2 linked regions of the Chitinimonas arctica genome follow. The protein of the gene in region 1 interacts with the protein of each later gene in a pairwise test. Links are inferred from orthologs where the notes say so. Each region holds a gene or a part of one and is shown on either strand. Other genes may lie near its edges.

Region 1 (8,133 bases):
AAGCGACCGAACGGCTGCAAGCGATTCAACCCGCCGTGTCGATTTTCGGTTCGGCCCGGACCTCGCGCGACCATCCCTATTATCAGCTAACCGAAGAAATCGGCCGCTTGCTTAGCGATGCCGGCTTCAGCGTGATCTCCGGCGGCGGACCCGGCATCATGGAAGCCGCCAACAAAGGCGCTTTCCACGGCAAATCGCCTTCGGTCGGCCTCAATATCCAACTGGAACACGAGCAGCACGGCAATCCCTACCAGGATGTCAGCCAGAGCTTTCGGCATTTCTTCGCCCGCAAGGTGATGTTCGTCAAGAACGCCACCGCCTATGTGGTGATGCCTGGCGGTTTCGGCACCCTGGACGAAGTAAGCGAGGCGCTGACCCTGATCCAGACCGGCAAAAGCCGCAAGATCCCGATTATCCTGGTCGGCAGCGCATTTTGGAGCGGGTTGCTGGACTGGTTCCGCGGCACGCTGTTGTCCGAGCGCATGATCAATCCCGACGATATGAATCTGATCCAGGTCATCGACGATCCGCGCGCGGTGGTGGATGCTATCTTTGCCTTCTATGAAACCCGCGGCTTCGGCCTGAGCCCTGCCGAACGGGAAATGCAGCTCAGCCTCTAATCGCTGTCGCCCAGCCGGTTGCCGGGCGTGGAGAATCACTATGCGTAAATGGATGTTCCTGATCAGCCTGGCCATTGCCCTGCCGGCCATGGCGGCAGACCCCAAGCCGGCCAATCCACCGCCGCCGCCCCCCTGCCGGCTGCCACCGCCGACGACCCCGGTATGGAACCGGAGGTCACCATCGTGCAAAAAGACGACGCAACGGTGACCGAGTACCGGGTCGGCGGGCGGCTGTATATGATCAAGGTCACGCCACGGGTGGGGCCGGAATATTATCTGAGCGATGATGACGGCACCGGCAAGATGGTGCGCCGCGACGGCCAGCCGGTGCTGCGCCCGCCCATGTGGGTGATCAAGCGCTTCTAGTCAGTGCCGGCGCGGAGCCGTCGTCGGCGTCCGCGCTCGCCAACCTTCAACCGGTGGCACGCCCTTACGGTGCGCCACGTCTCGTGTCTGGCTGTTAAATCCATGTCCGTTTTTACCACCGTTACACCGGCCGAGCTGGCCGTCTGGCTAAAAGGCTACTCGATTGGCGAGCTGGTCGAGCTCAAGGGTATCGCCGCCGGCATCACCAATACCAACTACGCGCTGACGACCACGCAGGGGAAATACGTACTGACCCTGTTCGAAACCTTGCAGGCACATGAGCTACCTTATTATGTCAACTTGATGGCGCATCTGGCCCATCATGGCATTGCCTGCGCCGCGCCGATCGCCAATCTGCGCGACGCCTATATCGACCGCCTGGCCGGCAAACCCACGGTGCTGGTGAGCTGGCTGCAGGGCGAGCCGGTGGAGTCGCCCAACCCGGCCCAATGCCGTGCCATGGGCGCGATGCTGGCCCGCTTGCATGGCGCCGGCGCCAGTTATGCCGGCCATATGGCCAATCCTCGCGGTCCGGCCTGGTGGAGCGCAACGGCCGCCGAGCTCTATGCTTTCATGCCCGAAGCGGATGGCCGGCAACTGCGGGCGGAAGTGGCACAGCAGGCCCGCCACCGCTTTACCCAGCTGCCCAGCGGGGTGGTGCATGCCGATCTATTCCGCGACAACGTCCTGATGCAAGGCGAACGCATAGGCGGCTTCATCGACTTCTACTACGCCTGCAACGATGTATTGATCTACGACCTGGCCGTTACCTTGAACGACTGGTGTGCCCGCGACGACGGCGAGATCGATGATGAACGCGCCGCTGCCTTGTGCGCCGGTTACCAATCGGTACGCGCATTGAATGCCGCCGAGCGGCAAGCCTGGTCGTTGATGCTGCGCGCCGCCGCGCTGCGGTTCTGGGTGTCGCGCCTGTGGGATTGGCACAAGCCGCAAGCGGGGGAGCTGACTTGGCGCAAGGACCCGGCTGTTTTCCAACGCATTTTGACGTGCCATCAAGCGCGCACCGAAGCGGCTGGCTGGTTGACGGGCTGAGGCGTGAATAAGCACGGCTTGGGGGAACCTTTAGACGGCATGTCCACTCAAGCAAGGCAATGCGGCTAAACCGACAGGCGGCCGCGTCCTTGGCTTCGGCTAACTTGTTCAGCGCTTCCTAGTGATCCGCTCCAAGGCGCACTACGATACAAGTGTCTGCCGGACCGAATCCACTACCACGTTTCCCATGTCTGACTATCTGCTGCTGCCCTTCGCTATTGGACTGCTGTTCCTGTTGTGGCAAAACCACCGGCAGTCGCGCGCACTGTTCGAGTACAGGCATCGGCTTGCCCTGCATCATGACGATCTTTCCCTGCCCCGTTCCGCCGGTGCGATCCGCGATGCCCCGCCTGGCCATGGCAGCGATTTGCTGACCGGCCTGGCGGATAAGGCGCATTGCCTGGCACGCGGGCACGAGGCGTTTGAATTGGCCAGGCGGCACAAACGGCCGCTGTCCGTGTTGAAGATCGGCCTCGACGATTCCCGGCTATTGCGGGAACAGCTGGGACACGAGGTAGGTGACGCGGTACTGCTGCGTCTTGCCCGCTTGCTGGACATCACGCTGCGGCTGGGCGATCTGCCGGCGCGGCTGGAGGAAGCCGAGTTCGCCGCCCTTTTGCTGGAAACGCCCCGCGCCCGTGCGCTCGAAGCGGCCGAACGCATTCGCGAAGCGGTTGAAAATGCGCCGCTAACCCTGGAAAATGGGGTCTTGGTCACGTTTACCGTCAGTATTGGCGCGGCCGAGCTACACGACAGCCATGTCGATTTTTCCAGTCTGCTGGGCGCTGCCGACAAGGCCTTGGGCCGTGCCTGGGTCAGTGGACGTAACCGTATCGAAGCCGACAACCCTTGACCATCACCGACTCGCAATTGGCCGAGTATCGCGACTACCTGCTTCGTTATGCGCTTTTTCGCCTACGCGATGAAGCCGTTGCCGAGGAAGCCGTGCAAGATACGCTGCTGGCCGCCCTGCAGGCCAAACAGGGCTTCGCCGCCCAATCCAGTGTCAAGACCTGGCTCACCGGCATACTCAAGCACAAGTTGATCGATGCGCAGCGCAAGCTGTGCCGCGACCCCTTTCAACTGGACGAGCGTCTGGGGGACGAGGGTGAATTGGCCGATTTCGACGGCCTTTTCGATAAGACCGGCCACTGGGGCAGCGACGGACCGCGCACCTGGACTCATCCGGATGCCGCCTTGGAGCAACGCGATTTCTGGCGGGTCTATGAGGAATGCGCCGCCCGCATGCCTAAGCGTACCGCGCTGGTTTTCGCCATGCGCGAATCCATGTCCTATGAAATCGACGAAATCTGTCAGAACCTCGATATCACCGCGACCAACTGCTCAGTCCTGCTATATCGCGCCCGCATGAGCTTGCGCGTATGCCTGGAAAAGAACTGGTTTGGCCGATAATGCTTCCACAGAGTGCGACAAATGAAGTGTAAAGAGGCAACGCATCTCGTCTCCGCCGGTATGGATCGTCCGCTGAACTGGCGCGAACGCCTGGGCCTGCGGTGGCATCTGCTTGTTTGCCACTACTGCAGCGACTTCTCGCGGCAACTGGGCTTTCTGCGCAAGGTTGCCCGAGACAAAAAAGACCACTAGTAAAGTGTCGGTGCGAGCCGACACGGGCATGGCCCGCAGTGTCGATATAATCGCCGCCATGACCCTCCTTCGCCTACTTGGCCGACTCCTGTTGGCACTGATTCTGTTGGTCCTGCTCTACCAGCTGTGGATACTTGGCCATGTGATCTGGTGGCGCGACCACAATCCGTCCGCGACAGCCTTTATGGACCAGCAGCTGAGTGCGCTGCAGGACAGTGACCCGGACGCGCGCCTGCAGCACGAATGGGTGCCCTACGCCAAGATATCGCCCCATCTGAAGCGGGCGCTGGTGGCCGGCGAAGATGCCAAGTTTCTTGATCACGAAGGCTTCGACTGGGAAGGCATACAAACCGCCTGGGAGAAGAACCAGAAAAAAGGCCGTATCTCGGCCGGCGGTTCCACCATCAGCCAGCAGTTGGCGAAAAACCTGTTTCTCAACGGCAAGCGCAGTTACCTGCGCAAAATCCAGGAAGCCGCCATCACCCTGATGCTGGAGGCGATACTGGATAAGCGGCGTATTTTCGAGATCTACCTGAATGTGATCGAGTGGGGCAACGGCGTGTTCGGCGCCGAGGCCGCTGCCCGCCATTACTATCAAACCAGCGCGGCCGCGCTGGGGACCGGACAATCCGCCAAGTTGGCGGCCATGGTGCCGCGGCCGCGCTTTTACGACAAGAATCGCAATGCCCGTGGCTTGTTGCGTAAGGCCGCCATTATCCAGCGGCGTATGACTTACGCCGATATTCCTTGAGTTTGACTACGCCGTAGCATGCCGTTTCGATGCCTACCGATTGCATAGGGTTTTGCCATGCCGCAAATGAACTGGACGCAACTGCTTTCCGCCGACCGCCTGCGCGCGCCGCGCCGTCCGCCGGAAACCGGGCCATTGATCGGACGTTCCGATTTCCATAAGGACCACGACCGCATCGCCTTCTCCTCGCCGTTCCGCCGGCTGGGGCGCAAGACCCAGGTGCACCCGATGACCGAGAACGACCACGTGCATACGCGGTTGACCCATTCCATCGAGGTGGGCTGCGTGGGGCGCTCGCTGGGCATCATGGTCGGCCAGGCGCTGGCCGGGCAACTGCCGGCCTATATCATTCCCTATGATATAGGCGCCATCGTGCAGGCCGCCTGCCTGGCCCACGACATCGGCAACCCACCCTTCGGCCATGCCGGTGAATACGCCATTCGCGACTGGTTCCGCCGTTCCTCGCATGCCTATCTATTGCAGAATCTCAGCGCCAGCGAGCGGCGCGATGTGCAGACCTTCGAAGGCAATGCACAGGGTTTTCGCGTGGTCACCCAGCTGGAAAACCATCGCTTCGACGGCGGTATGCGGCTGACTTTCGCCACCCTGGGCGCCACCCTGAAATATCCGTGGACCAGTGAGCACGCCGGCTTCAAGGAAAAATTCAGCTGCTACCAAGCCGAAAAAAAGTTGTTGGACGAGGTTGCGAACGAGCTGGGCCTGATCGCCAAGCCTGAGGGCAGCTGGTGCCGCCACCCCTTGTCCTACCTGATGGAGGCGGCGGACGATATCTGTTACGCCATCCTCGATCTGGAAGACGGTGTGGAAATCGGCATGCTGCCGTTCGAAACCATTGCCCCCATGCTGATTCGACTGGCCGGCATAGACGACGACCTGCTGGCCCTGGAGGTCGCCGGTGCGCCCAGCGTGCGGCGCAAGATGTCGCTGCTGCGCTCCAAGGCGGTGGACCGCTGTGTGCGCGAAGTGGCGGCGGCCTTTATGCGCCACCACGACACCTTGCTGGCGGGCGAATACCAGGGCGACCTGATCGCCGCCTGCCCCGATTTTGTCCGGCACGGCATTCGCGACGCCAAGCAGCTGGCGCGCGAGCGTATTTTCAACAATCGCCGCAAGGTGGAGATCGAAGTGGGTTCCTTCACCTGTCTCGATATCCTGCTGGAAGCATTCTGTGGCGCGGCGTATCAACTGCGGACCGAGGAGAAGCTGAGTTTTCGCAACAAGCGTATTCTCGACTTGATGGAGTACAACGCACCCAATCACGAGCGGCCCTTGTACGAGAGCTATATGCGCGTATTGGATTTTATCGGCGGCATGACCGACAACTACGCCACCTATCTTGCCCAGCAGGTCGGCGGCATGGCGCGTTAAGCAGGTCGGCCGGACTGCCGGACGCGGCCTGCGTGCTAGAATTCCCGCAAACTCACCCCGCGAGACCATCCAGCTGTGTCCCTTCCCGATCGCCTCGTCATCGCCACGCAAGAATTCGCCCTCGCCTCATGGCAGGCCCGCCATATCGCAGCGAGGCTGCAAGCCCGCTATCCTGGTCTGCGAATCGACCTTCTCGACGTGAGTGGCGGCAGTGCCGATGTGGCGGTGCATGCCATGACGGATATGCCGATGCGCCTGCCGGACGGGTTCGTCCTTGCCGTGGTCACCGAGCGCGAAGATCCGCGCGATGCCTTTGTTTCGAACCGCCACGCCACGCTGGCCGACTTGCCGCCGGCAGCCGTAGTCGGCATTTCCGACCCGCGCTGTGAAGCGCAGATCCGTGCGGCCTTTCCACATCTGCGGGTCGCACCGCTGCTCGGAGATGTACACACCCACCTGGCCGAGCTGGACGACGGCCAATACGATGCCATCATCCTGGCGGCCGCCAGCTTGAAAGGCTTGGGCCTGGCTGAACGTATCCGTACCTGCCTGAGCACGGACGAATGCTTGCCGGCGCCAGGGCAGGGCGCGCTAGGATTGGTGATACCGGCCGACCGTCCTGAACTCGCCGTGCTCCTTGCGCCACTCAATCATGCCGAAACAGCCGATTGCGTGGCAGCCGAGCGGGCCATGAGCTTGCGCCTGGATGCTTCGTGCGAGACGCCGCTGGGCGGCTTTGCCGAAGTGCTCGACGAATATTTTCTGCGCATGCGCGGCTTTGTCGCCCGTCCGGACGGCAGCGAGATGCTGCGGGCCGAATCGAACGGCAGCCGTGCCGCCGCCGTCGGCCTGGGCCGCCAAGTCGCCGATCTAATGCTTACCGAGGGCGCCCGCGCCCTGCTTATCCCCAAAGTGTGAGGCCATGATCCGTCCACTCGCCAACCGCCGTTTCCTAGTCACCCGCCCGGAAAACCAATCGGACCGCCTTGCCGCACTATTGCAAGATGCCGGCGCCACGCCGCTATTGGCGCCGATGATCGCGATCGGCGAAGCTGCCGATCCGGCCGCGCTCGATGCGGTACTGCACCGCCTGGACGATTTCGACCTGGCGGTTTTTGTCAGCCCGACCGCGCTTGACCAGGTAGGCCAGCGTATTCGCCACTGGCCGGCGGAACTGGCGGCGGCGGTCATTGGCCCCGCCTCCCGGGAGCGGGCGCGCGAACTGGGCATACTGGACGTGCTCTGCCCCGATAATCGCTACGATAGCGAAGGATTGCTGGAGCTTCCCTCGCTACAGCGGATGGAAGGTCGCCGGGTTGTACTGTTTCGCGGTAATGCCGGCCGGGAACTGCTGGCGGATTCCCTGACGGCGCGCGGCGCCCAGGTGGAAATCGTCGAGGCTTACCGGCGCTTGCCGCCCACCATGGCGCGGGAAGCCTTGGCCGCCATGCTGGCCGAGGATTGCGACGGCGTGATCGTGACCAGCAGCGAGGCGGTCCAGAACCTGTTCTCCATGAGCGACGAAGCGCTGACCCGTAAGTTGCGCGGCAGCCTGTTCTTTGCCAGCCACCCTGCCATTGCCGATACCGCCCGCCGCCAAGGCGTGGCCAGCGTGTTCACCACGGCGGCGGGCGATGCCGGCATCGTCGCCTCCCTGATCGAATGCTTCGCCGGCAGCCAGGCGTCTCCTTCGGCCAGTGCGCCGGCGACTCCCGCACCGATACCGGCATCCACACCGAAAAACCATCCCCCCGCGCGACCGTCATCCGCTGCCGGCCGGAGCAGGCCGCGCTGGACCAGCCAACTATTGTGGGCGTTGGTTGGCGCTGCCTTGGCCATCGGCGTCGCCAGTCTCCTGCAACAAGGCCGGCGCCAAGATATCGGTGGCGAAATGGATGGCCGGCTGAGTTTGCTGGAAACGCGCTTGCGCGCCTTATCCGTCGGCGAGCAACGCGATGGTGGCCGCATGAGCCAGTTGGATACGCAGCTGGCGGGCATCAATCACAGCATTTCCGAACTGAATGCCCAGCAAGCCGATCTGCAAGCCCTGTATGGGTCCATCGCCGGAGACCAGGAGGAAACCCTGCTGGCCGATGCCGAATTGACCCTGTCGCTGGCCAGCCAGCAATTGCAATTGACCGGTAATGTCGGCGCCGCCCTGGCGGCACTGTATCGCCTGGACGAACGCCTCGCCGGCCACGACAAACCGCGCCTGATGGCCTTGCGCCGTGCCTTGGCGCGCGATCTGGACGCCCTCAAGCGGGTGCCGTGGATCGATTATGTCGGCTTGTCCGCCAAGATCGATAGCCTTGCCGGCAACGTCGACAAGTTGCCCCTGGTGGTGGATGC
Region 2 (4,667 bases), 340 kb from region 1 along the record:
GCACGGGTGGACGGCTGGCCGTGATCGCCTTCCATTCGCTGGAGGACCGCATCGTCAAACGCTTTACCGTGGATGCCGCCACCGCCGATCGCCTGCCTTCGCGCCTGCCGGTGCGGGCGGCCGATATCGCGGAAGCGCCCTTGAAGCTGATCGGCAAGCCGATCCGCGCCTCGCAAACCGAAGTCGGTGAAAACCCGCGCGCCCGTAGTGCCATCCTGCGCGTCGCGGAGCGCACCGGCGCAGCCCTGAGATAGGCGCCGGGGTGACACGCTTGAATCTGTTGTTGCTCTTTGTCCTGGTCGTTTGCGCGCTGGGGGTCGTTACCTCTCAGCACAAGGCGCGGCGAGCCTATATGGAATTGCAGAAGGCGCAAACCGAAGCCCATCGGCTGGATGTCGAGTGGGGACAGTTGCAGTTGGAGCAGAGCACCTGGGCGATGCATTCGCGCATCGAAAAGGAAGCGATGACCCGGCTGGGCATGCATGTCTCCGATGCGGCGCATACCCAGGTGGCGCCCGTCGTCGCCCCTGGTCAGTGAGTGGCCATGGTTTATCAAGCCAACAAGAGCCCCGCCCTCAAGCTGCAGATGTGGCGTGCCTGGCTGGTGCTGGGCGGATTGGTGGCGCTGTTCCTGGTGCTGATCGGCCGGGCCGGCTATTTGATGAGCTTCAAGGAAGACTTCCTGCGCGAGCAGGGTGAGGCGCGCTACAGCAGGCGGCTGGTACTGGAAGCCAATCGCGGCATGATTACCGATCGGAATGGCGAGCCTTTGGCCATTTCCACGCCGGTGCAGTCGATCTGGGCCAGTCCGTCCGACGTGCCCAGGCTGAGCGCCGACCAGCTGGCCAAGTTGAGCCGTGCCCTGGGCCTGCCGCCCGGCGATGTGGTGCGCCGCCTGGCGGACAAGCAGCGCGACTTTGTCTACCTGCGGCGGCAGATGAGTCCGGATGCGGCGGCGCGGGTGCTGGGCTTGGGTATTCCCGGCATTTCCAAGCAGGTCGAATACCGGCGCTATTACCCGGCCGGTGAAGTACTGGCCCATGTGATCGGTTTCACCGGTATAGACAACAAAGGCCAGGAAGGATTCGAGCTGACGCGCGAGTCCATGCTGGCGGGCAAACCCGGTAGCCGGCAGGTGATCAAGGATCGCCGCGGTTTTATCGTCGAGGACGTGACCAGTATCGAAAAGCCGCGCGACGGCCAGACGCTGACGCTGTCGATAGACAGCAAGATCCAGTACCTGGCCTTCCGCGAGTTGAAGAAGTCGGTCGAGGACAACAAGGCCAAGGGCGGCGGCATCGTGGTACTGGATGCCCGTACCGGCGAAGTGCTGGCGCTGGCGAATGTACCCAGTTTCAACCCGAACAATCGGGAAAAGCTTGATCCGGCCACGCGGCGCAACCGGGCCCTGACCGATAGTTATGAACCGGGCTCGACCATGAAGCCGATGACCGTGGCGGCCGCGCTGGAAACCGGCGATGTGACGCCGCAGACCATCGTGCAGACCGGTGGCGGCACGATGGCGATCGGCCCGAATGTCGTGCATGACACCCATGCACACGGCGCGATCACGGTGGAGCAGATTGTGCAGAAGTCCAGCAATGTCGGCGTCGCCAAGCTGCAGCTGGCCATGGGCCGCCAGCATTTATGGACCTTCTACGACAAGTTGGGGTTCGGGCAGCTGCCGCACAGTGGTTTCCCCGGTGAATCGGGCGGTCGCTTGCGGCCGTGGAAGAACTGGGTGCCGATCGACCAGGCCACCATGGCCTATGGCCACGGGATTTCGGTCAGCCTGCTGCAGATTGCGCGGGCTTACCAGATCTTCGCCACCGATGGCGAAATCCGCCCGATCAGCTTCCAGAAGCTGGTGGCGCCCTTGCCCGGGGATGCCGTGATCAAGCCCGAAACAGCACGGGCCGTGCGCAAGATGCTGGAAATGGTTACCCAGCCTGGTGGTACCGCTTCGAAGTCGCGCGTGGTCGGCTATCGGGTCGGCGGCAAGACCGGTACCGCCCACAAGCTGGAGGGCGGCAGCTATGAAGGCAAGAAATATGTCGGTTCCTTTGTCGGCATCGCGCCAATTTCCGATCCGCGGGTGATCGTGGCGGTGATGATCGACGAGCCGACGATGGGCAAATATTACGGCGGCGATGTAGCCGCACCGGTATTCAGTGCCGTGGTAGCGGGTAGCTTGCGCTTTATCGGCGTACCGCCGGATGCGCCGCTGAATCTGCCGCTGCTGGATACCACCGATGATCCGGTCAAGGAGGAGATGTGAAGCCTAGCGCCTGGGAACTGCCGTTGCTGGATTGGAACGCGATCGATGCGATCGCCGCCGGCCGCCGGCTGGTCGCCGATAGCCGGCGGATCCAGCCCGGCGATATCTTCCTTGCCTATCGTGGCGACACCAGCGACGGCCGCCGGCATATCGCTGCCGCCATCGCCGCAGGCGCCGGCGCCGTGCTGTGGGAGGCGGAAGACTACGCCTGGGTGGAAGATCCGGGCTTCCCCAATCTGGCTATCCCGCAGTTGCGCGCCCAGACAGGCCTGATCGCCAGCCATCTGTTGGGCGACCCCAGCCGTGCGATGGCATGCGTGGCGGTGACCGGCACCAATGGCAAGACCAGTTGCGCCCATTGGCTGGCGCAAGCCTTTATCTTGCTTGGCGGCAAGCCGGCGCTGATAGGCACCCTGGGCTACGGCCTGCTCGGCCAGTTGGGCGATGCCAGCCATACCACGCCCGAGGCGGCGCAGCTGCAAGCACTGATCGCCGAATTCAAGGCGGCCGGCGCCAGCCATCTGTGCATGGAAGTGTCCTCGCATGCGCTGGATCAAGGCCGTGCCCATGGGGTGGCCTTCGATGTGGCGGTGTTTACCAATCTAAGCCGCGACCACCTCGATTACCACGGCAGCATGGCGGCTTACGCCGAGGCCAAGCAAAAGCTGTTCGACTGGGAGGGTTTGCGCGCGGCCGTCATCAATGCCGACGACGCCTTTGGCGCCGAATTGTTGCGGACCCTGCCGGCTGGCCTGGCACTGGGTTACGGCCTGGAAGCGGGCGAGCTGCGCGCGGTGGAAATACAGACCAGCCTGGCCGGCATCCGCATGCGGATCAACTCGCCTTGGGGCGATGCCGAGTTGAATAGCCCCCTGCTGGGGCGTTTCAACGCCAGCAATCTGCTGGCCTGCCTGGGGGTGTTGTTGCGCCTCGATGTGCCGATGAACGATGCGGTCGCGGTGCTCGGTCGCATCGAATCGGCCAAAGGCCGTATGCAAAGGCTGGGCGGTGGCGACAAGCCGCTGGTGGTGGTCGATTACGCCCATACGCCCGATGCGCTGGAAAAGGCGCTCAGCACCCTGCGCGAGGCCATGCCGGCCCGGCGCCGGCTGTTTTGCGTGTTCGGTTGCGGCGGCGACCGTGATCGCGGCAAGCGTCCCTTGATGGGCCGCGTCGCCTGCATGTTGGCCAACACCGTCATCATCACCAATGACAACCCACGCACCGAGGAACCGCGCCGCATTATCAGCGACATCCTTGACGGCGTGGACGGGGCCGACGCCGAACACCAGCATTTGGGCGACTACAGCGTGCAGAGCGATCGTGCCGCCGCCATCGCGCTGGCCGTCGAGCTGGCCGAGATCGGCGACGTGGTTTTGATCGCCGGCAAGGGCCACGAAGAATATCAGGACGCGAACGGCGTGAAGATGCCGTTCAGCGATGAACAACAGGCAACGGCCGCCTTGGCGGCCTGGAAGTTGAGCAAGTGAAAGATCCGATGCTGACGCTGGCCACCAGCGCGACCGTATTGAACGCCACCCTGCGCGGGGATGGCGGGCTGGCGTATGAACGGGTGAGTACCGATAGCCGCGATATCCGCCCCGGCGATTTGTTCGTGGCACTGAAGGGCGACAATTTCGACGGTCATGATTTCATCGCCGCCGTCCTGGCCGGCGGCGCCGTCGCCGCCCTGGTCGAGGCCGGCCATCCGGCGCTGGCCGCGCTGGGCCCCGATGCGCCCCTGCTGGAGGTCGATGACACGCTGGCGGCGCTGGGCCGGCTGGCAGCGCATTGGCGCGGCCTGTTCAGCCTGCCCCTGCTGGCCATCACCGGCTCCAGCGGCAAGACCACGGTCAAGGAGATGATTGCGACCGTACTGCGCCGGCATGCCGGCGACGAGGCCGTGCTGGCCACCGCCGGCAATCTGAACAATCACATCGGCCTACCGCTGATGTTGTTGCGCCTGCGCGCGCGGCACCGGTATGCCGTCATCGAAATGGGCATGAACCATTTCGGCGAGATCGCCTACCTGACCGGTCTGGCGGCGCCGCAGCTGGCCCTGATCACCAACGCCGGCAGCGCCCACATCGAATTTCTCGGCTCGGCCGCCGGCATCGCCGAGGCCAAGGGGGAGATATTCGACGGCCTGGCCGAAGGCGGCGCTGCGCTGATCAATCTGGATGACGACTACGCCGACTATTGGCGCGGCTTGAATGCCAGCCGTACGCTGCTGGGATTCGGTTTGGCGCAAGGCGATATCCAGGCGCGCGACGTGCGCCTGGCGGGGCTGGACAGCCGTTTCACGCTGGTGACGCCAGGCGGCGAAGCCGAGGTGCGGCTGCCCGCGCCCGGCCGCCACAATATCGCCAATGCCTTGGCCGCTGCAGCG

What was found. The genes of interacting proteins can lie anywhere in the genome.
Region 2: the proteins of mtgA (region 1) and FNU76_RS10405 interact in binary tests that used the Escherichia coli proteins (3 or more experiments, as listed by UniProt). The link is inferred for Chitinimonas arctica from one-to-one orthologs.

The regions. Positions count from the first base shown.
Region 1 is NZ_CP041730.1:1,937,662-1,945,794, reverse strand. What follows is about bases 2,760-5,548. They hold mtgA (monofunctional biosynthetic peptidoglycan transglycosylase), read left to right. Parts: upstream 2,760-3,702; coding sequence 3,703-4,395; downstream 4,396-5,548. Other genes in these bases: FNU76_RS08785 (deoxyguanosinetriphosphate triphosphohydrolase), read left to right, coding at 4,453-5,548; FNU76_RS08795 (zf-HC2 domain-containing protein), read left to right, coding at 3,474-3,644; FNU76_RS08800 (sigma-70 family RNA polymerase sigma factor), read left to right, coding at 2,889-3,452; FNU76_RS08805 (diguanylate cyclase), read left to right, coding at 2,760-2,892. Also shown: FNU76_RS08820 (LOG family protein), read left to right, coding at 1-620; FNU76_RS08815 (DUF2782 domain-containing protein), read left to right, coding at 669-986; FNU76_RS08810 (homoserine kinase), read left to right, coding at 1,089-2,039; more of FNU76_RS08805, read left to right, coding at 2,227-2,759; more of FNU76_RS08785, read left to right, coding at 5,549-5,784; hemC (hydroxymethylbilane synthase), read left to right, coding at 5,860-6,702; FNU76_RS08775 (uroporphyrinogen-III C-methyltransferase), read left to right, coding at 6,707-8,133. UniProt on the Escherichia coli protein: Peptidoglycan polymerase that catalyzes glycan chain elongation from lipid-linked precursors. May play a role in peptidoglycan assembly during cell division in collaboration with other cell division proteins.
Region 2 is NZ_CP041730.1:2,280,781-2,285,447, reverse strand. The notes cover bases 1-2,911. They hold FNU76_RS10405 (peptidoglycan D,D-transpeptidase FtsI family protein), read left to right. Parts: upstream 1-544; coding sequence 545-2,278; downstream 2,279-2,911. Other genes in these bases: FNU76_RS10400 (UDP-N-acetylmuramoyl-L-alanyl-D-glutamate--2,6-diaminopimelate ligase), read left to right, coding at 2,275-2,911; ftsL (cell division protein FtsL), read left to right, coding at 263-538; rsmH (16S rRNA (cytosine(1402)-N(4))-methyltransferase RsmH), read left to right, coding at 1-254. In the rest of the region: more of FNU76_RS10400, read left to right, coding at 2,912-3,768; FNU76_RS10395 (UDP-N-acetylmuramoyl-tripeptide--D-alanyl-D-alanine ligase), read left to right, coding at 3,765-4,667. UniProt on the Escherichia coli protein: Essential cell division protein that catalyzes cross-linking of the peptidoglycan cell wall at the division septum. Required for localization of FtsN.